DNA from 3 places in the Rapidithrix thailandica genome. Region 1 is predicted to be linked to each of the others. Evidence: riboswitches for the same ligand, from Rfam matches in the RefSeq annotation. Region 1 holds a riboswitch; each other region holds the start of a gene.

What was found. A riboswitch is a leader RNA that binds a small molecule or an ion and turns the genes downstream of it on or off. The one in region 1 is predicted to bind cobalamin.
Region 2: another riboswitch for cobalamin. It lies ahead of AAG747_RS00435 (ABC transporter substrate-binding protein); the one in region 1 lies ahead of AAG747_RS03800 (DUF5074 domain-containing protein).
Region 3: another riboswitch for cobalamin. It lies ahead of metE (5-methyltetrahydropteroyltriglutamate--homocysteine S-methyltransferase); the one in region 1 lies ahead of AAG747_RS03800 (DUF5074 domain-containing protein).

The regions. Positions count from the first base shown of each region.
Region 1 covers NZ_JBDKWZ010000002.1:79,913-90,002, forward strand. The annotation lists gene AAG747_RS03795 (PKD-like domain-containing protein) at 1-679, opposite strand, end outside; gene AAG747_RS03800 (DUF5074 domain-containing protein) at 820-2,418, opposite strand; cobalamin riboswitch at 2,633-2,817, opposite strand; gene AAG747_RS03805 (PepSY-associated TM helix domain-containing protein) at 2,919-4,073, opposite strand; gene AAG747_RS03810 (TonB-dependent siderophore receptor) at 4,222-6,621, opposite strand; gene AAG747_RS03815 (AraC family transcriptional regulator) at 6,841-7,860, opposite strand; gene AAG747_RS03820 (SRPBCC family protein) at 8,087-8,527, shown strand; gene ric (iron-sulfur cluster repair di-iron protein) at 8,792-9,529, shown strand; gene AAG747_RS03830 (RrF2 family transcriptional regulator) at 9,615-10,046, shown strand.
Region 2 covers NZ_JBDKWZ010000001.1:132,660-142,749, reverse strand. The annotation lists gene AAG747_RS00445 (cob(I)yrinic acid a,c-diamide adenosyltransferase) at 1-321, opposite strand, end outside; gene AAG747_RS00440 (sugar phosphate isomerase/epimerase family protein) at 609-1,577, shown strand; cobalamin riboswitch at 1,885-2,100, shown strand; gene AAG747_RS00435 (ABC transporter substrate-binding protein) at 2,230-3,363, shown strand; gene AAG747_RS00430 (iron chelate uptake ABC transporter family permease subunit) at 3,396-4,472, shown strand; gene AAG747_RS00425 (ABC transporter ATP-binding protein) at 4,500-5,555, shown strand; gene AAG747_RS00420 (TonB-dependent receptor) at 5,620-7,539, shown strand; gene AAG747_RS00415 (DUF5074 domain-containing protein) at 7,549-8,640, shown strand; gene AAG747_RS00410 (DUF6263 family protein) at 8,987-9,928, opposite strand.
Region 3 covers NZ_JBDKWZ010000012.1:114,946-125,035, reverse strand. The annotation lists gene AAG747_RS19770 (peptide-N-glycosidase F-related protein) at 212-1,879, shown strand; gene AAG747_RS19765 (hypothetical protein) at 1,966-2,325, opposite strand; gene AAG747_RS19760 (PAS domain-containing protein) at 2,415-2,903, opposite strand; gene metE (5-methyltetrahydropteroyltriglutamate--homocysteine S-methyltransferase) at 3,064-5,373, opposite strand; cobalamin riboswitch at 5,563-5,770, opposite strand; gene AAG747_RS19750 (endonuclease/exonuclease/phosphatase family protein) at 5,980-6,675, opposite strand; gene AAG747_RS19745 (RNA polymerase sigma factor) at 7,120-7,728, shown strand; gene AAG747_RS19740 (FecR domain-containing protein) at 7,984-9,018, shown strand; gene AAG747_RS19735 (SusC/RagA family TonB-linked outer membrane protein) at 9,609-10,090, shown strand, end outside.

The DNA of each region.
Region 1 (10,090 bases):
GATGAGAGAATTCGCTTCCTTTCAGTTCGTACCATTCGCCATCGTTGGGTTGGCCATCTCCGTTTAAGTCTTTCATTACATAGACTACGCCCGGTTCCGAGCCTGTGCCGGGCTGAGTATATACACCAAAGTCATAGGAGTTTTGATTGGCCACGGTATGGTCAAAACCTGCGGTGATATAACCTCCCCATCCTCCTAAAAGCACATAACTGCTTGTGTTTCCAATAAAGTCGGTTCCGTCTTTGCCAGCAGCCAAACTTTGAGCGTGTTGTCCGGGAGCATATTGGTAGTCAAATATCTGGGTGATATAAGGAGAACTGTTCGCTGTCGGAGGAGTAGAAGGAGCCGGGTTTACTTTGATCTGAACAGACTCCTTGGCATTACCAGCATTTGTCATCACGGTAAGCAGAATCGTATACTCTTTGAGTAGCTCCGGTTTGAATTCGTAGTGCAGGTCGGTAGATACTTCTTTGCCATCTAGCCTCCAGAGGTAAGAGGCTCCTTCGGCATATTTGACCGTAGGTTTGAGTAGTAGGGTTTCCGTGATGAGAATATCAAACCCGTCTTCCGGAGCCTCTAATGTAATTTCCGGAGCCGGGGTGGCGGGGTCATCGTCTTCCGAACAACCCAAAACGAATACTGTCAGAGACAGCAGGAACAAGCGGATTACTTTTTTCATAATTAAAAATAAAGTGAAAGTTAAAAAGAAGTGAAATTGAAGAAAGAAGAAGTCAGTAATAAGCCATGTGTAAGCTCCGTCCGGCAAATCAAGCACTTTCTATTACTCACTTTCTTCTTAAATTAAGTTATTGAATACTGTTACCAGTCGGAGCTGTCTGCAAAACTGATTTGAGCCGGAAAGCTTCCCACTCCGGAGTATTTGGTGCGTGTACCGGCTGTTCCGTCTACTACAAACAAGGCATTGGTCTGATACTCAGCATATCCTTTGATGGTAGTGATATATACCTCGTTACTGATGGGGTCCAGGCCAATGGTGCCATAACTGATTCCCGCTTCATCATCGTCCCAATTGGCCATGTCGAACAGGAGTGAAGAAGAAACCGTTTCTCCATAATTTACTTTGTATACTTTCTGAGGAGTACCCCAGGCCATATTCGGTTGAATAAAGAAGGCATTTTCGGAGTGGCTGACTTGAACGCCTACAGGAACAAACCCGGAAGAAAGGCTGATATCCTGGGGCATTTCAATTTGTTGAAGAATGCTGAAATCCACGGCGGACAATTGTACCATCTTAGAAGGGCTGCCACTGACTGCCACCCATATGTGCCCGTATTTGTCTAAGGTTACCGTACCGATATTTTCTTCAAATACTTTTTGGTCTTCCAGTACATCGGTACTGGTATTCGTGATGTATAAAGTCTTTCCGCTGTAGGTAATCAATTTGTCATTGACAATATACATTTGATCCTTGGCTGCACTCACACCTTCTACCGTACCACTAAGGGTATGTTCGGCAAAGTTGACGATATGCACTCCGTTGTTATCCCGGATGTATCCTTTTTGCTCATCCACAACAGCAATATGTGTGGGCCAGCTTAAGGATACTTGGGTTTCTGTCACGGAGTCAACGGCTACTAAAGTCCCGGCATCGGCTACGGTAATATAGTTAGGGCCGTTTTGAGAAATGAAATAGGCCTTGTCAGCATAAAAACCAATTGATTGAGTAACGTTGCCAAGAGTTCTTCCGGGGTTTACTTGCCGGTAAGCATTGGTAATTAAGGCTCCGTCTTGGGGAAGGAAAGAAACGGTTCCCATCTCATTCGACATGTTTCCTTCATTGACAATAAAAGCACCGTCTGTAAAAAGGAAGCGGGCTTCAACCTTGAGGGTTAATTCATACGTTGAACTCCGGGTAGCGTTACTAGCCGTAAATGTAAGGGTATGTGTACCGGGTTTGGCAAATATCTTTTCAAAGGTCATCCCTTCTGCTACAGGCTCTCCATTAAGTGCCCATTGGTAGTCATCCAGATAACGGTCTTGCAATTCCGCAGTAAGTGAGAGTTGCTCTCCGGCAAAAATTTCCCCGCTTACACCAAACCCGTTGACTTTGACACCGTTGACAATTTCAATTTTGGTGGAAACGGTTTGCGTACCACTTGCACTGTTGGCTGAAAATACAATGTCATAATTACCCACTTCGTCAAATGTGTGGGTTGCATATTTTTCCTTGGAAAACTCTTCTCCATTGGCCGTCCAGGAAAAACTTTGGGCATTCAAGGCATCTCCCACAAAGTTGATTTCCTCTCCGGGGAAGAAGGCGCTACTATTTTCCGGAAGCACAATCTTGACAGACGAAGGTTGAGGCACTACATCCTCCTCTTCCTTACAACTAATGGCCAGTCCTAAGAAGACAAAGAGGCAAAGCCATTTCCAACTGCTTTTGTAAAGCTTACTCATTTTTGTTGAAATTATTAAAGTGTTAAATTTTTGAATAAGCGAAACAACTGATTACCGGAAAGGAGGGAGGTGGTTTGCAGCAAGGCAGAGTCGAGCCAGAGCCCGGGGGCTGTTGTCTCTTTTTTTCAAAGAAACAGACAAGCATCACCGGATACTTTGGATGAAAAACTGAAAAAGCCAAGTTGCTTTCTACCTTAACTCCCGAAGGTAATGGCATTGTTTCAAGTAAAAGGCAGGTCTTCTGACTTACTTCCTGTAGGTCGCCTTCTCATCTTTTTAGGATAGACAATGGCATATGGACCGACAGTGGAATGAAGCTTACAGCTGCGGGGACAGTTCCGGATTTTCACCAAGATTCCCTATTAAACCCTTTCGGGTGCCTTCGCTCTGCAAAGGTAGAGGAAGAATTCTGAAAAATAAATATAAAGGCCGATATAAAAAGACAACCCATCGCAAAGCAATGGGTCGTACCTAAAAGTTAATTGGATAAGTTCAGCGAATTAGCTGACTACTGCTTTTTTCTTTTTGGCAGCCTTCTTTTTCAGCTTGTTGATCCAGATGATCGTTCCCGTGACGGGAAGAGAAGTGGCGATCAGGCAGGAAATAAAGTACAGGATCTTACTGAATGTGCCGAAAATTTCTCCGGTATGCAAAGGCTTGATTGTAGCAACGATTTTTTCGTTAAGCGCTTTGTCTGAAAATTTATCGAGTTTTAATAAGTGTCCATTGTAGGGGTTGAATTCCGCTTTGTCGTAAGCGGATAAGGCAAAAAAGCCGGTTTGGTATTTGTAAACGACTGCTGCCGATTGGGGATCGGAGGGAAGGTAGATGTTGTAATCCCCTGTATAGGGAAGGTGCTCATCGGTCAACTGTATTAATTGAGCAACGGAGCGGGCAGGAGTGTCAGGGACTACTTGTTCTATCTGTGTAGGCTTGGCTCCCCGTCCGCCAAATACTTTGGCTCCCATGACGGAACTTAAGCCATCGCGGTACCATCCGAAAGACCAACAGAGCCCGGTAAGGCACATGACTAATAAAAGAGGAAAGGTATAAAAGCCCAAGGTATTGTGCAGGTCGTGATTTAACCTTTTCCAATTGCCATTGGTCTTTACTTTTAATCCTTGTTTGATGTTTTTTAAACGCTTGGGAAACCAAAGTACCATTCCGGTGATTAAAAGAACCGCAAAGATAATCGTACTGATTCCGACAATAATTCTCCCGGTGTTTTGCTCCATCAACAACCAACGGTGCAAACGGAACATGGTCATAAAAAACTCGCTGGCCGGTCCTTTGGAAGTGCCTTTTATTTCAGCCGTATAAGGATCGACATAATAGGCAGTGCCTCTACGGTCTTTGGGGGACTTTTTGATGGTAATGCGATAAGGTCTGTGTGGGTCCCGGGGAATACTGATAGCACTAGCCGTACCCCCGGTTTCTTCCTGCACCTTGGAAAGCAAGGCTTCTGCCAGCATAGGGGCTGTATTTTTAGGGGCTTCTACCCGGTATTTTTCAGGTTCCAGCATTTCCTCTACTTCTGCATGGAAAGTATAAAGTGTACCACTCAAGCAAACAATGAACAGAACGATACCACTGGCAATCCCCAGCCATAGGTGGATGTCATTAAAGAACTTACGCAGAGAATACTTTTTTTTCATAGTGTATGAACGGATATTATCATGAGGGTTAGTTTTATTTTGTCTTAAAAACTGTAAAAAACACCTCCGGAAACCAAAGCTGTTTTTGAATCAAGCCACGGAATGACCGGATCGGATGGCCATCCCATGACTATACTAAAGAAAAGTTTTAAAAACGGTAATTCACCATTGCGGCAAAGCTGCGTGGGTCCGTTTGGTTGATGTACCGGGTACGGTAGGCATTGTATCCGATTTCATCAAAAATATTATTAAAGAGTACTCTCATGTTTAACTGAGGCGTGATATTATAAGAAACTTGTGCATTCACCAAGGTATAGGCTTCTACATTGAATGGCTTTTGGCCGGGGACAATCCCATCGTGAGTTACTACACGGGCCCAGTCGTTGATAGGACGCTCACCGGTGTAATAGGCTCCCAATCCAAGGGACAAGCCTTTCAAAGGCCCTTGGTCAAATAAGTAATTGGCCCAGGCATTGGCAGTGTGCTTAGGCGTATTCAAGGGAGCAGAGTTATAATAGTAGGCTTCGTGTTCTTTGTATTTCGCATCGGTATAGGCATATCCGGCAATGACCTCCAGGTTGTCCAAGAGACGCCCGGTGATTTCTACTTCCACTCCCTTGCGTTCGTCATTTCCGCCTTTTTGATAATATCCGGTTTCTACCCAGTTATCATCGTATACAGGCATGTTCATGTTCTTGTTGTTGATTTTGTACAAAGTCAGGTTAAAGCGCAAGCGGTCTTTCAACCAACTGGATTTAATCCCCGCTTCGAATTGGTCCCAACGTTCGTTGCCCAATTCTTCACCGTCTTTTCCTTGGAGAGTAGCATTGCGAGGGTTGGAACTGTTGGTATAACTACCAAAAATATTCAGATTTTTCACCGGATAAATCATAACGCCTACATGAGGGTTCCAGGCTGAGCTATGGTCCACTCCGCTGTTATCACTTCGTTGGGTTTGTGTAGAGCTGTAACGGATCCCTCCGAATACTTTCAATTGTTCTACGATGGTAATTACATCTTGAGCTACCAAACCAAAGGACTTGGAACTACTGGTAATGGGATCTCCGTCTTCTACACTATTACCTTGAGGTAAGGTATGGTTTACCGGTTGCAATACATCAATGGTATCGATTAATGAAGAAGCACTTCGTGTTTCCAAATCCAAAGTACGGTAGTCAAAGCCAACTTGGAACGTATGTTTTAGGAAACCGGATTCCACTTCCTGGCCAATTAAGTCAACTTGCAATACACTGTTGTTGTCTTTCCGGTAAGAGTTGCTTAAACTTCTATAGCGCTGGCTTTTGCTTTTTAACATATCCATGCCCCGGCCCCCTTGAGAAAGGCTGGCACTCATATCCTCCAATAGTAAATTGGACATATAATAAGCAGCTTTTAAAGAAAGTTGGCTATTGAGTCTTCTTTCGAAGCGGGCTGCATAAGTTGCGTTTTTCGTGATGGCTTTGTCTGACTTATACCCTAAGAACTGGCTATGAGGCATATCGTAGATGGCGTTTTTATCATTTTCTGCCAGGTTGACTGTTCCCGGGTCCGGGGTGCGATTATCGTCCAAGTAATCCATTTCCAAGGTAATCGTGGTTTTGGAATCAGGGCGCCAAGCCAACGAAGGGTTTACATAGATCTTTTCATTGGAAACAAATGCCCGGTAGCTGTCAGAGCGCTCATAGGCTCCGTTAATCCGGAATGCCACGGTTTTCTTTTTGTCCATCGGGCCGTATACGTCAAAAGTCGGGCGTACTTGTCCCCAGCTTCCTACACGAAGGGAAACATTTCCTCCTTGACGGAATTTTGGCGTTTTGGTCACAATGTTGATGACCCCACCCGGGCTACCCAAATCACCGGCAATCCCTTGAGTAATGGCAGCCGACCCTTTCATGACTTGCATACTTTCCACTCCGGACATGTCCGTAAGGATCCCAACACCCCGGAAATCAGAGTGCACCCGCACACCGTTTTTCAGAATGGGAATTCCGCGGAAGCCTCTGGCTGACATACTCTCTCTACGGTTCCCATAAGTGGCAAAGGTGTACACACCCGGTACGTTTTTGGTCGCGTCTGAAATGGTCAAGTTGCCTTGTAATTCAATCAAACGGTTGGAAATGACCGAAATACTTTGGATCTGGTCCCGGGGTTGTAGTGGCAGACGCGTCATTGCATCCAACTTGTCCGGTTGCTTATCCGGTACTCCGAAAACTTCTACTTCCGAAAGCATTTCGCTGTTGGCTTTCAAGGTGAAGTTTGCGTTGGTAATTTCTCCTGCTTTGATGGTAACTTCCTGTACTTGAGCTTCAAAGCCTACCATAGAAGCGACTACTTCGTACTTACCTGCGGGAATGTTCTGCAAGGTAAAATCTCCTGTGACATCCGAAGAAGTTCCGAGGCGTTTTCCTTTCAATACGATATTGGCTGAGGGAAGGGGTTGGCCGTCCTCCTGGGTGATTTTACCTTTTAATCCTCCCAAATTGCTTTGTGCCCACACCAATTGGCAGGCAAGTAAGCCTACAATTAGGAATAATACCCTTTTCATCATTTTATGATAATTATATTAATTTAGATTAAATATAAATTAGCTGAATGTGCTGGCGAAGGTAAACTTCAACTTTTAAAAAACCATAGAGTTGAGTGGAATTTTTTCTACCGTAAAAAGAATATTTTACTTTGGGAAACCGGAAGAGTAGAGCTAAATAATTGAGCCTAATCTTCTTAAGAGATGTAGGGTGAAATGATCCGCAAGTGATAAGAAAGAAGACTAACTGGCAATGCTGTGATGAGTGCGATATCCCAAAGGAGTATACCCCGTCCAACGTTTGAAAGAGCGGATAAAAACACTGGCATCCGCATAGCTCAATAGAAAAGCCACTTCGTTGATACTGAGGTTGGAGTTCTTTAAATACCGTAAAGCCAACTCTTTACGAAGGGATTCGATGAGGGTTTTAAAGTTGATTTGGTCCTGTTGAAGTTTTCGCTGAAGAGAACGCACACTGAGGCCCAAATGGGCTGCTGCCTGCTCGATGGTGGGAAACTGTGGGTTCGCCAAGTGGACAACCGTTCTCTTCACCATTTCCGCAAAACCTTCTTGTTGGGCCAAGGAGGCTAATTGCTCTTCCGCATGTTGAACAAGAATTTGCAAAAGCTTGAAATTACTGGTAATCACGGGTTCGTTTACATGTGCTTTGTCAAAGAAAATAGCCGTTTCAGGTTGGTTGAATTTTACAGGGCATTGGAGTAAACGGTGATATTCGTCTGTCGTCTCTGGCTGTGAGAAAGCAAAGGAAACGGCTAGTGGCCGGTGTTGTTGACGGGTTAGCACTTGGAATTCTCTAATGGTAAAAACCAAACTCCCTTCCGCCGTTTGTTGTACCACTGAAGGAGAATGAGTTTGCCAAAGAGCATCCGGTGTGAAGGTTAGTTTGAAGTGATTTTTTTCTTCGGTCAGTGCCAAAGGTAAAGCCCGGCAGCCCAAACCGGAAAATTCACAACAATATTCCAAGGCCTCTTTTACCGTGGAGCTGGTTTGGATAATTTGACTGATCAGGCCGGCAGCCGACAGGTTCATATATTCTCCCATATGCATCCCGAAGAAGGGGTCGTTTGTGGCTGCCAAACAAGCTTCCATTACTTTATTATAGGCTTGCATTTCTACCCTGAATGCTTCTGTATTCAATTCACTGTATGAATGACCACTCAACTGAAGGAGCTTTTGTTTACAGCTTCCTCTCTGGGCCGCAAAATGAATGATGTTTAGTAGAAACCGTCCGTTAAAAGTCATGCTTTGTATTTAAACCGGGTGAAAAGGTTTGTTGTGCCCAGCAAATTTTGTAAATCCATTGAATAAATAAAAATTCACTTCATCCCTCATCCTTCAACCCTTCATCCTTCAACCCTTGACCATGTTGGCGTCAACTGTCAATTCTTTGGCAGCCGCTGCAAATTGGATAGAGAGGTATCTGCTTAGTTTTGCTTCAGAAGTTCAATTTTAAACTTTTTCGTCAAACATGAATAAAACGATCAAAACCTCTATCAATATTCAAGCGCCTGTGGAAACCGTATGGCAGATTCTGATGGATTTCAAAAAATATCCCGAATGGAATCCTTTTATCCGATCAATTAAAGGAAACGCACGTAAAGGCGAGGTGCTTGAAAATACCTTGGTGATGGAAGGGACAAAAGCCCAAGTGTTCAGACCCCAAATCATTGCGTTGAAATCGCAGCAAGAATTCCGTTGGTTGGGGCATTTGTGGATCAAAGGTTTGTTCGATGGTGAGCATTATTTTTTATTAAAATCCATAGGTGCCGGACATACACAGTTGGTTCATGGAGAGAATTTCAGTGGATTTTTTTCAAAACCGATCTTGAAGATGATAAAATCTAAAACCCAGGCAGGCTTTGAAGCAATGAATAATGCCTTGAAAAAGCAGGCCGAAGAGATGGTCTGATACGGAGTACAAGAAAAACCAAAATAGGTTAGTTGTTTTGATGGGGTTTCGGTAATTAATCTTTTTGGATATCTTGTTTAATTGGTAAATTATTGATCTTCAGTTAAATAATGAGTTATTTAAATCTTAATAATGATACTTCTTTGTCTGCATTTCGCTTACTTCCTGATTTTTAATTCTTTTTATTTGAAATAAAAAGACCTTTTTATCTTTTATTAATCAAAAAACTTTTTACATTTGTCCTGAACACAACCTGATAATACTATGAAAGTATCTGTAAATGAAACCTTGGGAGCCATGGTAAGCCGTAATTACCAAGCAGCGGATGTATTTGAAAAATATCATTTGGACTTTTGTTGTCGTGGAGGCCGGACGCTGGAAGAGGCCTGTACCGATGAAGACATATTAGCTAACGTACTGGCCGCTCTTCAAGAGTTACCGGACAGTAACAGGACTGAGTCCGCAAATGTAAACGTTGCCGATTGGCCTCCGGATTTGTTGGTTGACTATATCGAAAAAAAACACCATCGCTATGTAGAAGAAGCCATACCACTCTTAAAAGGGTATCTTGAAAAAATTGTCGCGGTACATGGAAGGAACCACCCGGAACTGATGGAGATTTTTCAATTATTTGAATCCTCTGCCGGGGCTTTAGCTCAACATATGAAAAAGGAAGAGTTCATTTTATTCCCTTATGTACGCAAATTGATACAGCAAAAGGGCAGGGGCGAACAATCTGGGTTTGGGTCCGTGGCCAATCCTATCCGGGTGATGATGAATGAACATAGCGATGAAGGGGAACGGTTTGAAAAAATCCGGGCATTAAGCAATGATTATACTCCGCCAAGTGATGCCTGTACTACCTACCGGGTGGCTTTTGCCAAACTAAATGAGTTTGAGAAAGATCTCCACCGGCATATACACTTGGAGAATAACATCTTGTTTCCCCAAACTGAATTATTGGAAAAGAATATGCAAAATGCCAGGGATCGTATAGTTTAGCATTTCATAAAAAGGAAAATTAACGGATGGGTGTAAAGAAGAATGAAAAGCACCTGATCTGGTAAACCATTAACTTAAAAAGGGAATGTTTTCAAAGGCATGTGAATACGGAATCAGAGCGGTAATATTTATAGTAGCCAGAACCGAACAGGGGAAACGAGCCGGGATAAAAGATATTTGCAAAGAAATTGAAGCTCCGGAGCCTTTTACTGCGAAGATTCTGCAAAACTTGAGCCGTATGGGTTTGGTGAGTTCCATGAAGGGTCCCAACGGAGGATTTTATGTAGAACCCCATCAAGCGCAATTGAAACTGATTGATGTAGTCAAAGCCATTGATGGAGACAAACTTTTTACCGGTTGCGGTTTGGGAGTCAAAGAATGCTCAGAAGACAAACCCTGTCCGATTCATCACCAGTTCAAAGCAATCCGGAATTCCCTACAAGAGATGTTAGAGAATATCTCGGTCCGGGAATTAACGGAAGATTTAAGCAATGGTTTGGTGTTTTTGAAAAAATGATTGCCATTTCTCCTAATAATCAATACCTTTATTTTTGTATGTAA
Region 2 (10,090 bases), on a different contig from region 1:
TAAAGCAGGCAAGCCTGAATTCATCAAATCAATTGCTCTTTCCAAATACTCCACATCGGCTTCGGTGAGGTCAGGCACCTTGAGTTTTTCTTTGTCCGGGTCGGCCGCTAAATGCGCTCCGATCGTGAACAAGCGGTCTTGCACTTCTTTTAATTCTTGACTACGGCATTGGTTCACTTCCTGATCGCGCACTAACCCAATGTAAGCGTTCAGTTCGTCCAGTGTTCCGTAAGCTTCAATTCTGGGATGTGTTTTAGAAACCCGTTTCCCTCCGTACAAAGAGGTGGTTCCTTTGTCTCCGGTTTTGGTATATATTTTCATAATTACAAAGACTTTATGCGTAAGTGCCTAAAGATACTAAATAAATCACGTTGTGGGGTATTGCTCAATGAATGAGTGAACGGGTGAATACCCGAGTAAAACGGAGGGGATATGATTGCATAGATTCGCACTCTTCCACCTAAGTAAAAAAGATAGTCCGAATGGGAAATTGCGAAAGATAGATATATCTACTAACTTAAACTATCGCTTTTTCAACTCTCATGAGTTTTTTTACAAACTGATATTGATTAATTCCACACCTGATGTCTAACACCTACAGAACAATTATGGACAAATTAAACCGCAGAAAACTCCTTAAGAAAAGCATGCTGGCCGCCGGGGGGCTGGCATTAACCGGGGCCGCATGCAACACGAATGAACAAAAGAAAACCCCTCGGGAAGAAATCGTTTCGGGCATTCCCTTAACTCAACGGATCAAACTGGCCATTTCCACTTATTCCTACTGGCACTTTCGCGAGCCCAAAACCACCGTACAAACGGTGATTGAAAAGGCCGCGGCCCTGGGAGTAGAGGGCGTGGATATTCTTCACCGGCAAATGGACTCGGAAGAAAACAGCTATTTGCAAATGCTGAAACGGAAAGCTTTTACGTTGGGCATTGACCTCATCTGCCTTTCGATTCACCAGGATTTTGTAGATCCGGACCCTGCCGTCAGGCAAAAAAACATTGACCATACATTGCACTGTATTGAGCTCGCTTATAAAATGGGGATTCCCTGTATCCGGCTCAACTCAGGGCGGTGGAATACCATTAAATCCTTTGACGACCTGATGGCCCAACGGGGAGAGGAACCCGTATTGGAAGGGTATACCGAAGAAGATGGCTTTAACTGGTGCATTGACAGCATTCAAAAATGCTTGCCCAAAGCCGAAGAATGCGGAGTAATGCTGGCATTGGAAAACCACTGGGGACTCACCCGCACCCCTGAAGGCCTGTTGCGCATTGTCAATGAGATTAATTCCCCTTGGTTGGGCTTACTGATGGATACGGGGAATTTTTTGGAAGACCCGTATACCAAGTTGGAAAAGATAGTAAAAAAAGCCAATTTCATTCAAGCGAAAACCTACTATGGCGAAGGGGAATGGTACACCCTCGACCTGGACTATCAACGCATCGCCAACATGCTGAAATCGGCAAACTACTCCGGTTATATTTCCCTGGAATTTGAAGGGAAAGAAGCACCGGATTCAGGAGTTAAAAAGAGCATTGAGTTGTTCAGAGAAGTATTTAGTTAAAAACATATCATATTTTCTTCCTTTAAGGTTTACTCCGGGCCTTGTCGTTCGCACCTATTCGAACCTCCGGTTTAAACCTTAAAGGAATAACCCCTCTGACGAAAGCACTCCGATATACGTTTGCTTTTCCCTATCCGAACGATCGTTAAGTTTTTTCTCCAAACATACATAGTTACTTTTCACACAGGTAACGGGGCAGGGCTCTGGTAGCTAGTAAGTCAAAATACAAAAGCGCTTTGAGTTTCCGGTTCTAAGTCTTTTACTGCTAAAGTTTACACACGGAAAGGCAACAATTTAGGAAAGTTCTTACCTTTGTGCATAAGAAGGTTCTTCTCCTAACAAAGAAGATGAAAAGGGAAACCGGTGAAAATCCGGTGCAGTCCTCGCTGCTGTAACCCTATCAGGTCAGGAAATAAAGATATACCTGACCAAAATTTCCGGCCATACCAGCCACTATCCTACCGGATGGGAAGGCGGCCGAGAACAGGGAAGCCAGAAGACCTGCCTTTTATATAGTTCAGGAGTTTTTCCTTCAGGAATTGCTGCTAGCTTTCGGGGATAAAAGCATTTTAATCTTATGAAGACAAACAAAAGACAACTGCAAAGGAGCAAGGCTGTACAAAGCTATCTTTGCTTCTTCTCAAGCCTTTTCATGCTTGTTTCACTTTTTGCCTGCCACTCTCAGCGCAAAGAGGAAACAAATACGATGGTTTCTCAGGAGCCTGCCACGGCTACCGTCACTCCGCTTACCACCGTACAACATGCTCAAAATTTTAAATTGACCTATCATAAGAAGTTCAAAAAACTTCAGGTCTTTTACAAAGGAGACACGTTGGTTTATTACCTCATTGCCAAAGGGGAAACTCTTCCGGAAGGAATCAACAAAGAGCAAAGTACCATTATCCGGACTCCGGTAGAAAAAATAGCCTTGACATCGACTACCCATGCATCCCTATGCAGCTTTTTGGAGGCCACCGATGCCATTCACACGGTTACCTGCGGTGAATATTTTTATGATTCCACCTTGCTTCAAGCCTTACAAAGCGGAAACATACAAAGCTTTGGCAATTCTGTTTCCATCAACCAAGAGCTATTGTTTGCCCAACAACCCGAGGTGATGATCGCTACCTCATGGAGCGAAACACAACTGGAGATCTATCGCATGATCAATGAAGCAGGCATTCCTGTGGTATTAAATGCCGAATGGCTGGAAACCTCCGCCTTGGGAAAAGCCGAATGGGTAAAGGTGATGGCAGCCTTGCTTGACAAAGAAGCTTTGGCCAATGAAAAATTTCAAAAAGTAGAAGAGGAATACCAGCGTTTGGCAAAGTTGGTAGAAAATACCCCGCAAAGCCCTACCGTCATTTGTGGTGTCCCTTATAAAGGCACTTGGTTTATGCCCGGAGGCAAAAGTTTTATGAGCCGGTTATTGTTGGAAGCTGCGGGTAACTACCCTTGGCAACAAGACAGTACTACGGGCAGTATGCAGTTGGACTTTGAGGCTGTGTACCCGGTAGGAGTAAAAGCCGATAAGTGGATCATTACTTCCAATGTACAAAGCCTTCCCGAACTTCAAGCCCGGGACGAACGCTTCACGGACTTCCAGGCTTATCAACAACAAGAAGTCTATTCCAACACCAAACGGACCAACCCCACTACACAGGGAAATGACTATTGGGAAAGTGGTGTCACCCACCCTCATTTGGTTTTGGCCGATTTCATCAAAATATTGCATCCGGAACGCCTTCCAGAGCACAAAATGCACTATTTTGAGCGCTTAAACTAGCAATTTATTTTTTATTTCTATCCGTCTAGCTTTTGCAAATCAGTACAGAACATAGGGTCGTACAAACACCCTCCTCCAGAGGTAGGCAACTCCTTTGGATTACGGGCTTTTTTGTTTTGTCTTTGGGCCTGTTTCTCGGGGACCTACTGTTAGGATCGGTCAAAATCCCTATAACGGAAGCTTTACGGGTATTGGGAGGAGTGGATATTGAAAACCAAATTTGGGAAAATATCCTCTTAAAAATCCGGTTGCCCAAAGCCTTAACCGCCGTGTTTGCCGGAGGGGCACTGTCCGTAGCCGGTTTGCAGATGCAAACCTTATTTCGCAACCCTTTGGCCGGCCCTTCGGTATTGGGCATTACGGCAGGTGCCAGTCTGGGAGTAGCGTTGGTCATGCTCGGAGCGGGAAATATTGCCTCCGTATATTCTCTAAAGCATTTGGGATTAACAGAAAGCTGGTTGTTGGCTGGGGCTGCTTTTGCAGGAGCCTCCTTAGTAATGCTCGTCATTTTGGCAGTCGCCTCTGTCATCCGGGACAATGTCGTATTACTCATAGTGGGACTAATGGTTGGAAATATCACCATTTCCTTAGTGGCTGTTTGGCAATATTTCAGCAACCCGGAAGAAATCAAAGATTATGTACTCTGGACGTTTGGCAGTGTAGAAGGTGTTACCGGAGATCAACTCATCGTACTAGGCTTAGCCGTACTCGTGGGTTTGGTATTGGCCTTTCTGGCTTCCAAACCGTTAAATATGCTTTTGCTTGGAGAAAATTACGCCCGGAGCCTGGGTTTAGGCGTTCGCCAAATCCGTTTTTGGGTGATTCTTTGTGTCAGTTTGCTGGCAGGTTCTGTCACAGGCTTTTGCGGGCCCATCGGTTTTATCGGCATTGCCGTCCCTCATCTTACCCGGGCCTTACTCAACAGTTCCGACCACCGGTTAATTATCCCGGGGGCATGTTTTCTGGGTATCGCGATTATGTTGGCTTGTGATATCATCGCCCATGTACCCGGTAGTAGCATTACCCTACCCATGAATGCCATCACCGCCCTGATCGGTTCACCGGTCGTCATTTGGGTGATTATGAAACGAAGAAAACTTCAACAATAAAGAATTGAAAACAGGCCCTGTACAACAATGTCTACTACATCTTCCATAGCGACTCTTGAACAATTAGCAATTGGCTACCAACCTAAAAAAGGCAAGGCGTTTTCCTTATTTAACAGAGTCATCCAAGAGCAACTGATGCCAGGAGAGTTGGTATGCTTGTTAGGTCCGAATGGGGTGGGTAAATCGACTTTATTAAGAACCCTGGCCGGATTGCACAAACCCTTACAAGGAAAAATCTATATAGGAGCAACCCGTTTGGACAAACTCTCTGCCAGCAAAATGGCCAAAATGGTGAGTGTAGTACTCACAGAGCGGATTCCTACGGACAACCTTCCGGTCTATTCCTTAGTCGCAATGGGCCGGTATCCCTACACCGGATGGTGGGGGAATTTATCTCCCAAAGATCATGAACATATCCAATGTGCACTCTTAGCCACTCATACGGATTCTTTTGCAGACAAAACCATAGACAAGCTTAGTGACGGAGAACGGCAAAAAGTAATGATTGCCCGTGCTTTGGCACAAGACACTCCTCTAATTCTGCTGGATGAACCTACGGCCCATCTGGATTTACCCAACCGGGTGGAAGTAATGCGCTTGTTACACAAACTTGCTCTAACGACAGGCAAAGCCATTTTACTCACCACGCATGAACTGGATCTGGCGTTACAAGGGGCCGACAAACTTTGGCTTATGCAATCCAAAGAAGGAATGGTCAGCGGAACCCCGGAAGACCTGGTTCTTAGCGGGGCCTTTGAAAAAGCATTTTCCAGCAGTGGGTTTGCTTTCGATAAACGCAGCGGACGCTTTAAAATGCACACGGAAGGAAAAGCGCCAATCGTACTCAAAGGCACCGGAACAGGCAAATATTGGACCCAAAGGGCTTTGGAGAGGCAAGGCTATGAGGTGCATTCACAAACAGAAGGAGGGATGCCCCTTATAGAAGTGTTCAAGCAAAACCAAGTGTATACCTGGCACATCCGTCTACATGACCAAATCCATACTGTAAGCAATATTGAAAGCCTGTTAAAAACCCTTCAAACGTCTCAACCGGCCATCAATAGCCATGCATCTTCTACCTAAATCAGATTGCAATTCCCTGATCAGAAAAATTTAAAAAGAACAAGTGAATCAGTAAAAGTATACCATGAGCAAACGGATTCTTATCAGTATCATATGCTTACTTAATTTTCCCTTTACGGGAATTGCTCAATTCAGCGATAGTTTGATTTGGTTGAAAGAAGTAAAAGTATTAGGTCTTCCGGATGAGAAAAAATACAGTTTGGGAAGTCAGGTACAACTCCTTGATTCCACCACTTTGGCCCGCTATGCTTCGGCCAACCTGGGCGATGTACTCAGCCAACAATCCGGTTTGCACCTCAAACAATACGGCCATGGGATGACCGCCTCTGCCACCCTGCGGGGAACGGGTTCCAACCACAGCGCCATCTTATGGAATGGCCTTAACCTGAACTCCCTTACTTTAGGGCAACCCGATTTTTCTAACATTCCCGTCTTTTTATTTGATAAATTAAAAATCCACTTGGGTGGAGGCAGTACTTTGTATGGCAGCGGGGCCATTGGGGGCAGTATTTTGCTCAACTCGGAAGCACAATGGCATGATGGCTGGCAAATCAATCTTTCACAAACCATCGAAAGCTTCGGAACCACTTTTTCGGGAATAAAGGCCCGGTACGGCAACGGAAGCTGGGAAGGGAAAACGGTGATTTACCATAAATACTCTCAAAACGATTTCCCTTTCCGGAATACAACTAAGTATGGCAAACCTTCCGAACGGCAAGACAATGCCTCTTACCGGAACTACGGGCTGTTACAAGAAGTATCGTACCGGCTTTCTTCCCGGCAATCACTTTCCTTCAAAGCCTGGTACAACCACAGTGCAGACGAAATTCAACCCATCATGGCCGACAACCGGAAGCCCTCCACTTATACGCACTTGACGGATCGCTCCCTGCGTATCCTTTCTGACTACCGCCTTCACAATCACTTAGGTATTTGGCAGGCTATGCTTGCTTATGTACGGGATTATCAGAACTATGACGATAAGTCTACCATCGCTACTTCTCGTGGCATTCTCAAACTTCAATACGAAAAGACCTTTGAAACTGGTTTCCGGATGAAAGCCGGAATACAAGGAAAGCGGATTTTCCCCGAAGTAGAGGCCTATCCTGAAAACACCGTTCAAAACCGGATAGATGTATTTTTGCTGAATAGCTATCAATTCTTTCCTTGGTGGAAAGCAGGTTTTAATTTACGTCAAAATTTCGTTTCGGGCTACCGCTCCCAGTTTGCCCCTTCCATAGGTAACGAATGGCTCCTTTGGAAGACAAGCAAACGACAACTCCGGCTAAAGGCCAATGGCTCGCGAAGCTACCGGATTCCCACCTTTAATGATTTGTATTGGCAACCGGGGGGCAACCTGGACTTAAAACCTGAATCGGGTTATCATCTTGAAGGAGGGCTGGATTACCAATATCAAACTTCCGGTTGGCGGTTCCACTTCGGAAGTGTGTATTTCTACTCTTGGGTAAATGACTGGATTTTATGGATACCTGTGGGAAGTTTTCACTCGCCTCGGAATATTAAAAAGGTACATTCCAGTGGCGTTGAACTCAATGGTGATGTCCGGTATACCCTCGGGCATTGGCGGTGGAATGCGACAACCCGGTACAGCATGATCCAGGCCATAAATCAAAAAGGACTTAGCCATACGGATCGTTCGGCTAAGAAACAACTACCTTATACCCCCCGGCATAAGCTTGTCGGTTCGTTGACAAGCCATTACAAACAATGGCATTTTTCACTTTCGGGAAATTATACCGGAAAGCAATATACCACCCCCACCAATGAAGGGGCACTTCCTTCTTATTTTTTGATGGATGTTAATGTAGGTAAAAGCTTTCAAAAAGACTCCTTTAAAGGCTCCGTACAAGTCACGGTAAAAAATGTAGGAAATGTTTCTTATCAGGCTTATGACAATTATGCCATGCCCGGAAGGTACTATCAAGTTCAACTGAATTTTCATTTTTTCACATCAAATAAATAACCAAACTTTATGAAGAGGCAATTACAATTATTCGCTTCGTTGATTCTGATTTTATTTGCATTTTCCGCTTGTGAAAATGACGATGACAAGCCGGCCGATCTTTTACCTGGTTATGAAAAACCGGGAGTATTGATTGTAAACGAGGGAAATTTTGGCAGTGGCAACGGATCTTTAAGCTGGTACAACACACAGTCTCAGGAAATCAGTAAGAATATCTTTGAATCCGGGAACGAGTCCAGAAAAATCAGCGCCAGTATTCAATCGGTCACCTGGTATAAAAATACAGCCTATCTCCTTTGCAACAAAGCCGATAAAATTGAGGTGGTAAACGAAAAGACCTACCAGGCACTACAAGCACCGATTGAAGATGAACAACTGGTTTCGCCCCGGTATTTTGCAGGAATCAATAACAAAGGTTTCGTCACTGTATGGGGAGCTTTCGATGAAAACTATACACTTCCCGAGTCAAAAGTAGCGGTTATCGACCTGGAAAACCACAGTATTAAAAAATTCATCGATGTCCCTTCAGGACCGGAGGGAATCATTGCACTGAATGATAAAATTTATATAGCCAACAGCTATACGGATATCGTAACGATTATCGATCCGTCTACAGAGGCTATTGTAAAGAAACTGAAAACCAATACCAGCCCTAAACATTTTGCAGTAGACAAAAACGGACAACTATGGGTAATCAGTACGGGTGGCTTTGCCGGAGGTACGCCTCAATTACAACGCATCAACCCTGAAACCGATGAAATTGAACACAGCATTGATTTAGCCGGGACCCAGGCCACCGGTAATATGGCCATCAATGGCAGTAAAGATAAAATCTATTTCTTAGGAGCGGAAGCATACCCAAGTACTACTACTCACTTGTTTGCTGTAGACATTACGGCTACCGAAGGCCCGGAAACATCACTTCTCAGCGGGGAAAATTATTACGGGCTCGGCATTGCTCCCAATTCCGGGGATATTTATATCGCGGACTCCAACAACTACCAAGGGGAAGGCTCCGTGTTGATTTTCAATGCTTCCGGAGAAGCAAAAAATACTATAGCATCCGGAGTATTGCCCAATAGCTTTTTATTTAAATTTTAAAAATAAAAACACCCTCTGAGAGGGCATAATTACTGATTTTGAAAAAAAACCAAAAAAAATCAAAAATACTGATTACATCCGCTTCTATGAGTCACACTATCTATTACAAGACCTAGGCAAGGTCTTTCTTATGTGTTTCTTGTGATTAACAATATAAAAAATGCATAAGATAAAGATTTGACCAAATATGGAAAGTCTGTTTGACCTTAGGTCCTAATTTCCTTGAATTTGGTTTGAATAATGTCCATCGACCTATCTTTTAGTATGAAAAATATCCCCCGGCATCGAGTATCGGGGGATATTTTTTTGTACGGATTTCCACCCATCCGGATGGGTATTGCGGAAATTAATCCGCCATATGCATTTTGCGAACCGATTTGATAGTAATCGGCCAAGTCATAGACATGGCTCCTTCCAACTCCACATCTCCGGAAAAGTCTTGCTTCACTTCAGCTCCCTTTGTCCATCCTGATTTTTGGTCCAAGGAAAGCATTCCTTCTTGCGTCCCGGACAAGTTGTAATTCATCTTTCCAACTCCCGGCACCTCCATGCCACTGCCTCCGGCATTTTCGGCTACGGATTTCACTTGCACCTCGGCCACGCCTCCGTTCAGCGCCACCAATTTCCAAGTATTGGTTAATTTCAATCCTAAAGCCGAAGTCAAGGATAAAGTTTTAGACCACTCATCGCCCACACTTACTTTCTCCTCAGGGTAGATATCAAAAACAAAAGCCATATTTTCGCGAATGGCTTCATTGCCAAATTGCTTGCTCAACGTTTGTTTCAATTGTTCTTTTTGGGTTTCTTCCAGGTTATCATAAGAATCTACCATATTGGTCAACAACTCATCGGCTCCACGTACCTCTTTGATTTTCCCGGTGGGTGTAACCGTCAATTGAAAACCCTGTCCCACCAAAGCCGCGTAGCTTTTTACCTGGTCGTTAAGTTCTTGCGAAGGGTTGCCGGAGTCATACGCGACATCCCCCATCGGATTCCCCTTCTGCTCGTACCTTACCCGTTCATAGGTGACTTTAATCCGGTAATTTTTATTTGGGTCTACCTCAAGTACTTCGTAGGCATAGTCCATCCCAAAGTTTTGTTGGATGTTTTGATCCATTCCCATTATGGTTTGAGCAATATCCTGATTGATGCTTTCCACAGTTTTAAAAACATCTCCTTTTTTCAAATTCAATTGGAGTTTTACTTTTTTTTGCCCGAAAGTACTGTGAAGCTGAAAGGCCATTACAAATAAAAAAGTAAACGCAATACGATACACGTTTTGATTCATCTAATAAAGGTTTTAGTTAAATTAATAAATTAGCAAACGGAAGCTAGTAATCAGGCCACAACACGGACAAATACATTCCGTTTCCGATCCTTAGCACCCATTACTCAAAGCTTATGGATAAAGACAGCAACTCTGCCCATGCATGCCAATAAATAGAGGAAA
Region 3 (10,090 bases), on a different contig from region 1:
AGTTGGTATTTCTACTTACATCACCAAGAAAATCCATGATTAGTTCTGTGTGGGTGACGCTTACCCGGTTTCAAAAATAAAGTTTTCAAATTAGGGAAATCTTTTTACCCTCTATACTTTTACAGTAGGATATTTTTTGTTGAAAAAATGTTCGAGAAAACTGGAAAATATTCCCTTAACAGGGCCTTATCAAATCACTATATCAAATTTTATGATCCGTCTTACACTACTTAACTTATTGTTACTCGTTTTTGCCAATGCCCCGGCATTTACCCAGACTGTCGCCAAAGATACCTTGGTGGTTCAAACCTTTACTTTTGAGGATATCGAAAAAAGGAGAGGCGTATTCGAATTTCCCGGCTCAGACGATACCTATGAAAAAATTCTAATGGTTCGTACGCTGAAATGTGACGAAGCGACTACGGGCGACCGCTACCCATGCGGGGAATGGGACTATTCCACCAATACGGTGATTTATGTACGGAAAGAAGATTCCACGGTTGAGAGTTTTGAAATTGAAGCCTTTGTAACTCCTTATGGCAAACGGCTGGATTTGAAGGGCGAGAAAGGCTGGACCTATGTATACGATGTGTCGGATTACGCTCCTTTGTTGAAGGGGAAAGTAGATTTGTCTTCCGGAAATACGCAGGAGCTCTTGGATATGAAATTCTATTTTATCAAAGGAACTCCTCCCCGCAACATACTTAAAGTAGAGAACATCTATCCCTCCGGAAGTTATGTTTACGAAGACTTGTCTGATGATAAAAAGCTGAAAGCAACGGAAATACACTTGGAGGCTCAGGCAAAAATGTTTATGCTTCGAAGCCGGATTTCCGGCCACGGACATTTTGGCCCTAGAAACTGCTGTGAATGGGACAGTAAAACCCATACGTATTACCTCAATGAGGAGGCTTTGTTTCGCTGGAATGTTTGGAAAGATTGCGGTTTTAATCCTATTTATCCTCAAGGGGGCACTTGGCCTTTTGACCGGGCCGGTTGGTGCCCGGGAACTCCTGTGGATACCTACGATTTTGAATTGACCCGGCATGTACGGCCTGGTAAAACCATCACCTTGGATTATGGCATTGAACCGTATTCGGATAATGGAGAAAAAGGCGGGAATTTCAGAATGGCCCACCAGCTGTTTTCCTATGGAGCCCCTAATTTTAAAAACGATGCCCGGGTGATGGAAATCATCAGTCCTACCAACCAAGATGCGTATAGCCGTTTGAATCCCTCTTGTAAGAACCCGGTAATCCTCATTCAGAATACGGGTAGTGCTACTTTGCAGTCTTTGCAAATTACCTATGGGTTGCAAGGAGGAAAAAAAGAAACGTATCAATGGTCAGGACGATTGGAGTTTTTAGAAAAGGCTACCGTGGTCTTGCCTGTTCCCAGTTGGGATGGATTAGAAGAAAAGGGTAATACGAAGTTTGAAGTGTCTGTTGGCCAACCGAATGCGGTAAAGGATGAATACCCGGCAAATAACAACATGAGTAGCGAAGTGGAAGCTCCTGTCAAACTGCCGAAACGTTTTATCTTGCATATAGAAGCCAATAACAAAGAACGAGCCCGGGAGAATGGCTATACGATCAGTAATGAGAGGGGAGAAGTATACTTTGAACGTTCTATCTTGGAAGATGAACAAGTATATGACGATGTGATTGAGTTAGAAGAAGGTTGCTACGAATTTCGTCTGACAGACCAGGCGGAGGACGGAATGGTGCGCCACTGGTGGTACCGGAACAGCAACCCGGAAATGATCGGGCGAAACGGGCGGGTGGCCTTGCTTTCTACAGACGGGGAAATACTGGTGGAGTTTCCCTATGACTTTGGGCAAGAGTTGCGCTTGCAATTTTATGTAGGAAGTTTGAAATAAGAAAGAGTATCCCAAGCTGATTGGAATAGTAAACCTTCCAGGTTTTCAAAACCTGGAAGGTTTTTAATTTTATGGAAATACGGATTTTATCTTGTTTTCTGTAAATACTCCTCCCATACCATAAACCAGTCTACCGGTTGATCATTTTCATAAATAGGATCCCCCTCCAGCCAATTCCAACGGTACATGGCAACTTTCAACATTTTTTCGGTTTTCTCCTCCGGTTGGTTTTGTAAGATCTCCGCAATATGCCAAAAAGCTTCACTTTGTTGATGAATACTTTGTGTCCGGGCTTTGGTATCCTGAGGGTGTTGGCGGTAAGCCCACTTTTCAATACCTTGATAGGTTAGGGGGTATTTTTTCTTTACTTTTTTACCAAAGTTTTTTTGAGGAGCACATGAAAGTAATGCAATCAGTGTAAAGCAAGCAAGGAAAAGTTTTTTCATAAGATAATACTGTAAGATTTAATGAGATGGTAAAATTACAGAAAAATTCACTTTTTGGCTTTTCTTCCTCTTTGTTCGGTCCTCCTTACTTATACTATTTCTTTTTCAAGCGCAATGAAATGCGAAAATTGCTGACGGGAAGTGAAAAGAGGATGGATCTCCAAGCCACAGAGATACGGGATGCCTCCCTTTCTGTAATTGATCAATTTTCCACTGACCTTTTCCTTTTGTGCGAGTTTTGCAGAAATCATTTTTACCATTTTTGAATCTGTATCCGGACCTTGTAGAAAACCCGGCTTTTTGTTCAAGGCATAGGAAGGAGCATAGCCCGTCATATCAATAAAGCCGGAGCTGACCCAAGTAATTTCTTTTTGAGGATTGGTTACCACTAATGTATATTCTTCTTGAAGCAGTTTTCTGAAGTTCAAAGCCGTTTGCCATTGGTGTTGTTGCACTAAGTTGAGGATTTGCTCTAAGTCTTGTTGTAACAGATGTTGTTTTTGAAAATGAGCGTGATAAATATCCCAACATATCAGGGGTTTTAATTTTCCTTTTAACGATTTTTGATAAGGCTCCATAGCAATCGGTGGTTTGTTAAAAAGTCTTGAAGATAGTGAGGCCACTATAAAGGTATAATACCGAAAAGGTAAATCTGCATTGGAAAGAAAAGAATGGGAAAACGCTCCACCCAGCCAAAGCAAATGGCCAGGCAGAGAGTCAGATGTCAAGCACTATGCACTAATTGACTTCTTGGTTTTGCAAGGATTGACGATTTTCCTGAGGGGCTTTTCTCATAATTTTAGCCGCTAATACCATATTGGTCAACGCTTGTTGCGTTTCAGGCCATTTACGGGTTTTTAAACCGCAATCCGGGTTGACCCATAAATTTTCCGCAGGAAGTTTTTGTTGGGCTTTTTCCAATAATTCTACCATTTCCTCCACCGTAGGGACCCTTGGTGAGTGGATATCGTAAACCCCGGGACCTATCTCATTCGGGTAGTGAAAGTCTGAAAAAGCATCCAGTAATTCCATTTGCGAACGGGATGTTTCGATGGTAATCACATCGGCATCCATGGCTGCAATGTCTTCCATCACATCGTTAAATTCGGAATAGCACATATGGGTATGGATTTGAGTCTGGTCTTCTACTCCGCTGGAAGCCACCTTGAACACTTTTACGGCCCAATCGAGGTAATGGCGCCAGTGCTCTTTGCGCAAGGGCAAGCCCTCTCTAAAAGCAGGCTCATCTATTTGGATTACACGGATTCCGGCTTGTTCCAAGTCCCTCACTTCATCGCGGATAGCCAATGCTATTTGTGTCGCTGTGGTTTCCCGGGGCTGATCATCCCGGACAAAAGACCATTGTAAAATAGTAACAGGTCCGGTGAGCATTCCTTTTACAGGTTTGTTGGTGAGCGATTGGGCAAACGTGCTCCATTTCACTGTCATAGGAGCGGTTCTTTCCACATCTCCAAACAACACAGGTGGTTTTACACAACGGGACCCATAGCTTTGCACCCAGCCGTATTGAGTAAAAGCAAAGCCCTCCAACTGTTCGCCAAAGTATTCGACCATATCGTTTCGCTCGTATTCGCCATGCACCAATACATCCAGTCCGGCCTCTTCTTGCCAGGAGATCAACTCTTGGGTGAGTTGCTGAAGTTTCTCTTCGTATTGACTTTCCGAAAGCTGTTGTTTTTTAAACTGAGCTCTTAGTTTCCGGATTTCAGGCGTTTGGGGGAATGAACCAATAGTAGTTGTGGAAAACAAAGGCAATTGCAAGGCTTCTTTTTGAAGAGCTTGTCTTCGGTCAAAAGCACTCTCCCGTTGGCTGTCTTTCTCTGTCAATTTACTAACCCGTTCTTTTACTTTGCTACGGTGAATCAGTACGGACCTGGCCCGGTCCTCAATACATTTTTGATTTTGCTGTAGCGAAGTAGTATCGTTTTGAGTGAGAATACGGTGTAAGTCGTTCAGCTCATGAAGTTTTTGCTTGGCAAAAGAGAGCCATTGTTTGAGCTTAGGAGACAAGGCTTCTTCGGCATCCAGATCATAAGGGACATGCAACAGCGAGCAAGAGGGTGCCAATAGGATGCGTTGTTCATCAATTTTCTTCAACACTTTATTGACAATCGCTTGTACTTTTTGATAATCGGGCTTCCATATATTTCTTCCATCGATCACTCCTAAAGAAAGGGAAGTTTCTTTTGGAAGGTGATGAAGGACGGCCTCCAACTGTTGTGGAGCTCTGACTAAGTCGAGGTGTATGGCGCATACCGGAAGTTGTGCGGTAAATTCCGGGTCGTCTAATTCGGCAAAGTAGCTAGCCAGTAAAATCTTTAACTCCGGAAACGCATCCCGGAGAGTTTTATATGCCTTCTGATAGGCGAATTTGGTGCTGGGGTCCAAATGAGCCGTCAGGTAAGGCTCATCCAATTGTACCCAAGTGGCTCCTTGCTCACTCAAACGGGTCAGTAATTCTTTGTAAACCGGTAAAAGACGGTCCAGCAAATCCAAGCGGTGAAAACCCTCTTCCTTCTCTTTGCCCAACAGTAAATACGACACAGGGCCAATCAATACAGGTTTGGTATGAATGCCTAAAGCTTTACTCTCTAAAAATTCATCCACTGCTTTCGTAGAAAACAATTCAAAAGATTGGTTGGCGGTAAACTCCGGCACCAAATAGTGATAGTTGGTATCAAACCATTTGGTCATTTCCAAAGCTTTGAGGTCTAGTCCGTCTTGTTGATAGCCACGTGCCATGGCAAAGTACAAGGTAAGCGGATCGTTAGCCAGTGAAGCAAAACGCTCGGGAGTAGCGCCCAACATCAATGACATATCCAAGACTTGGTCATAGAATGAAAAGTCGTTGGAAGGGATTAAGTCAATGCCTGCTTCCTGTTGAGTAAGCCAATTGAGTTTTCGAAGGTTTTTGGCGGTAAGGAGCAAATCTTTTTCAGAGATTTTTCCTGCCCAGAAGTGTTCACAAGCTTTTTTGAGTTCGCGCTTAGCGCCAATACGCGGGTAACCTAAATTGTTCTTTAGCATACTTCATGAATGTTTAAAAATGAAATAAAAAATAATTAGAAGTATGCTTTCTTGATTGAGTGCGTAGGTAGGATATACCCCAACTGCTTTCCGTATGGAGAAGGCACAAAATGCACTTGCACAAGCCACTTTGTGAAGGAAAGAGAATAAGGTTATACTGCCTGACAAAAAACTTCAAATCGCGAAAGCATTGTCATATCGTAATTGGCAAGTCTCCTGGCTTATCCGTCATCTGGCCGCCTTCCCATCTTTGAGAGAAAGACAGTGGCTCATTGACCAGAGGTGTTGACTCCGGAAGTGTTCCGGAACCGGATTTACAGTTGCGCGTCAGCCCATGATTTTCACATGGTTCCTTTTTAATCCCGCTTTCGCGGAAACCAATAACGGCATTTGAAGCAACAAAGGTAGGAAATTTTTTTACAGTTAAAAGGAATCCATCATCACTAATAACGACAGGGCTCAAAAATCCCTCTCACTCATTCCCCATCTCACTCACTCACCACTCACTCATTCCCTACTCCCAAAAGAGAGAGGAGACGTTTTTGTTAAATATCTTTATATTCCCCCCAATCCCTCAACTCTTCTATCCTTCAACCCATTCATCCCTCAATCCTCTAATTCTAAGGTTACTACATAGCCACAGTGGTCAGAGGCAATTTTGTCTTTAATAACCTGCGTTTCGATTACTTTCCATTTGTGGTTTTTGTGCGTCATGATATAATCAATTTTGACCCGGGGGTTTTCGACTGAATACGTGGGTTCCGGATTTTTACCACTTGTCAGTTTCCATTGTTTTTTTAAGGTTTTAATGGGTTTGCTGTCTGGGGAAGCATTTAAATCTCCGGCTAACACCGTAGGGTATTGAGGGTTGGCAAACAGTTGGTTTAGCTCTTTGGCTTGCGTAATCCGGTCCGCGGGGTCTTTTGTGTGGTCAAGGTGAGTGCCTACAAAGCAAATCGTGTCACCGGCAGGCAATTGTATCCATACGGCGAGGGCTGCCCGGGGCTCCTTTCCTTCAGAACAGCTTAAAGCAAAGTTCTGGGTTTTGGCAAAAGAAAATTTAGATAACACTCCTTCTCCGTATTCTCCTCCGTCAAAACTCATTGCTTTTCCAAATACACCTTGCATTTTTAACCGGTAGCCTAATTCTGTTACCAGGTCCATACCTTTGGCCCTTTGGGTTTTAAAATCCACTTCTTGCATGGCCACCAAGTCAGGTTGATGTTGTTCGATGGTTTCGGCAAGATAATCCAAGTCAAAGTCGCCTTTCATCGTTTCGCCATGGTAGATGTTATAAGTCATTATTTTTACTCTTTTTTGAGCTTGTGTACCTACACAGATAGTAAGAGATAAAACACAAGAAAAGAAAATAGTTCGAATGCACATAAGTTAGGGTTTTTATTTAAGGAATAAATTAGTCATGTTACCATGAGTGAATGGGCACCTCTGTATCTTGCCCGAAGGGCCCGGAATTACAGTGGAAAATTACATAGAAAATTTGGAAATCCGTTGAGCTGTGATAATTTGCAGTTTACTTAACATTACATGTTGTTATTTAACTTCTGTAACAGGTGGATTGTGAATCCGGAAAATTGAACATAAATTTGAAATAATTTGTCTATTTTTCCAATCTGTGGTAGCACTACTTCCATGCTCTTGTACTTTTTGAAGGATGTCATTGTATTCGAAAAGTAGTATTTTGCTGAAACCAAATAAACAAAATTGAACGCAGTCTTTGATCTGTAAATGAAGGCCGAGGTATTTGATCATATTACTGATAAACAGCTTTGGAAAGAGTTCCAGAAGGGGAATAGGTCTGCTTACGCATATATTTATGACAACTACTTTGATAGTTTATTTGAGTATGGGCATAAAATTACTCCGGACATCAACTTTATCGAAGATGGCATTCAGGAGCTTTTTGTAGAACTGTGGAAAAGCCGGAAGCGGTTAGGAGAGGTTTCTTCCATCCGGTTTTATTTGTTTAAAGCACTGCGCAGAAAACTGATCAGGAACCTGACCCAACAAAAAGGCAATCCTCTGAATTTTATGGAGCTTAATGATAACCTGAACTTTTCCATTAGTTTGTCCATCGAAGAGACGTTGATCAACGAGCAAACCGAATCTGAACGAAGTCAACGCTTGGAACAGGCATTGCAATCATTGAGTAAAAGACAAAAAGAAATTATTTATCTTAAATTTTATGCAGGGCTAAGTTATCAGGAGATAGCTGATGTGATGGCTTTGGAGATGAAGTCTACCTATAACTTGTTTGCCCGTGCCATGGAAGCACTTCGCCAGCAATTCTCCTTAATTTGCTCTCTGTATTTTGCCTTTCTTTCTTATTGGTACTGAGTTTTTACCCATAAAGAAATCTTCTGAAAAAGCTTTTATTGTAACATGCACTAAAGATATGGAGGGCTTACTTTTTTCGGTCAGAAAGAAACCTGCCTATTCTTTATGAAAAAAATGAGTTGTAAATAATTGATAATGAAATAGTTGATTTTTATTTTGGGATTTTTTATAAAAAAAGTAAAAAATAATGATGGAAATCGAACCTGTCTTGCCTCTATATTAATAAAGAACCTTGCGATTGACGAACCAAGAAAAATGAAAAAAAACGAAAATACAGTGACGGATTTGCTTCTGAACGAAGATTTTCAACGATGGGTGAAGTTGCGAGGCACAGCTCAGGATGCGGAATTAGAGCAGTATTGGAAACGGTGGCAAGAAGAACATCCCGAATACCAAGAAGAATTGAAGGAAGCTGTGCAACTGTTAGAGGTATTGAAGTTTGAAGAGGTATCTTCTCCTAGAGAAGAATCGAAAAAGAAGGTTTGGAATCAAATTGATACTGCTACACAACCACAAGGCCAGTGGCTTACTACAAGTAATTGGTGGAGAGTAGCTGCAGCTATACTGCTGTTATTAGGCGTTGGCTTTTCTTTTTATTATCAAATTCAAAGGCAAACGACTGTAGTGGAAGAAGAGTTGGTGTGGATCGAAAAGGAAAATCCCTTAGGGCAACGTTCGGAAGTCCGGCTCACGGATGGTACCAAAATCTGGCTGAATGCCGGAAGTAGAATTCGCTTTCCGAAAAAGTTTGTAAAAGAAAACAGAAGGGTGATTTTGGAAGGGGAGGCTTATTTTGAAGTGGCCAAAGATTCCCTTAAACCCTTTATCGTGGAAAGTGCCGGGGTGGAGACCAAAGTGTTGGGTACGGAGTTTAATGTCAACGCCTATCCGGGGCAAAATGAAGTGCGGGTGGCCTTGGTAGAAGGGAAAGTTGTCGTAAAAGAACGGGCGTCTACAGGAAGTATGGAGCTAATGCCTTCAACGATGTTGATATATGAAGCCAATACGGGGAAGTTTAAAGAATCCGGTTTTGATTATACGGAAGTAGTGGGCTGGAAAGATGGTGTGTTGAAATTTAAGAATGCCTCTTTCAACGAAGTTTTAGAACGCTTGAGTCGATGGTACGGTGTTTCGTTTCAAGTGCAAGGTTATCATCCCGGACAGTATCAGTTCAACGGGGAGTTTAAAGGGAAAAGCTTGAAAACCATATTGGAGGGCTTTGGTTTTGCGTCCAAGTTCGATTTTCAAATCGATGGGAAAACAGTGACTATCCGGAAATCAAATCAATAGATATAACAAAGTACATATTGCATAAAAAGATAAAGCGATGAAGCTTATATTTTAATCGAAATACGATAAAATTGCCTATGATAAAAACCTTACTATTCAACTTTTAACATCACTTTCTCTATTTAGTACACAACTAAACCTAAGCTTTGTGAATGGGCGGATATGTTTATTTCTACTTTAGCTCCATTGACTAAGTGAAGGACGCGATAGAATTGCTAACCGAATTAGAATCCACAAAATTTGAAGGGTTGGCAATCTGAAAGTGGGTTTTAAACATTCGTTTAGTTAACCACTAAGTCATTTACAAAAGCCTTCTTCATTGCCAATATCGAAGAAGAAGTACTTAACCCTGACAAGAAAAAGAGGTTTGTTCTTTTTTCTTGCAGTGTGTTCGTAAACAGTAAAATAAACTCTTTTAGGTATGAAAATGAATTCAAGTTAAGATCTTACTTTCTATATGGCCGGTGGGAAAACCACCCTCAATCCTCCTATACTGCTAGTCTATTCTAGTGATTCAATAATCACCATTTTTCAGTCATTAAAACTAACTACACCTTATGACACAGTATTTACTTAGGAAACTTGTGAAAATGTCAAAATTATCTTTTCTGGGAATTTTGATACAATGCTGGCTTTGTGGCCTGCTGGTAGCACACGATGCTTCCAGCCAGAAAGTGAGCATAGAAAAAGTGTATCTTACAGTCAACTTTAAAGATGTTGATTTAGCCAGAGCACTGCGGGAAATAGAGCGGAAGACCGATTTTAACTTCTCTTATTACCGTAGTATACTTAACAAAGAGCATAAGATCACGCTAGTGGCTCAGAATGAGTCGTTAGCGCAGATTTTACGCGATATATCCCGCAACGCCCATGTAAATTTCAAGCGGGTGAATAACAATATATTTGTCAATAAACGCCTGAACGGGGAGTCGGTAGAGGAAGTCATTTGGCAGGATCAAGTGATCAAAGGGCTGGTGAAAGGCGAAGACGGGGAGCCTTTGCCGGGCGTCAGTATTGTCGTAAAGGGAACAACAACCGGGACGACGACCAATATCGATGGCGAGTTCAAACT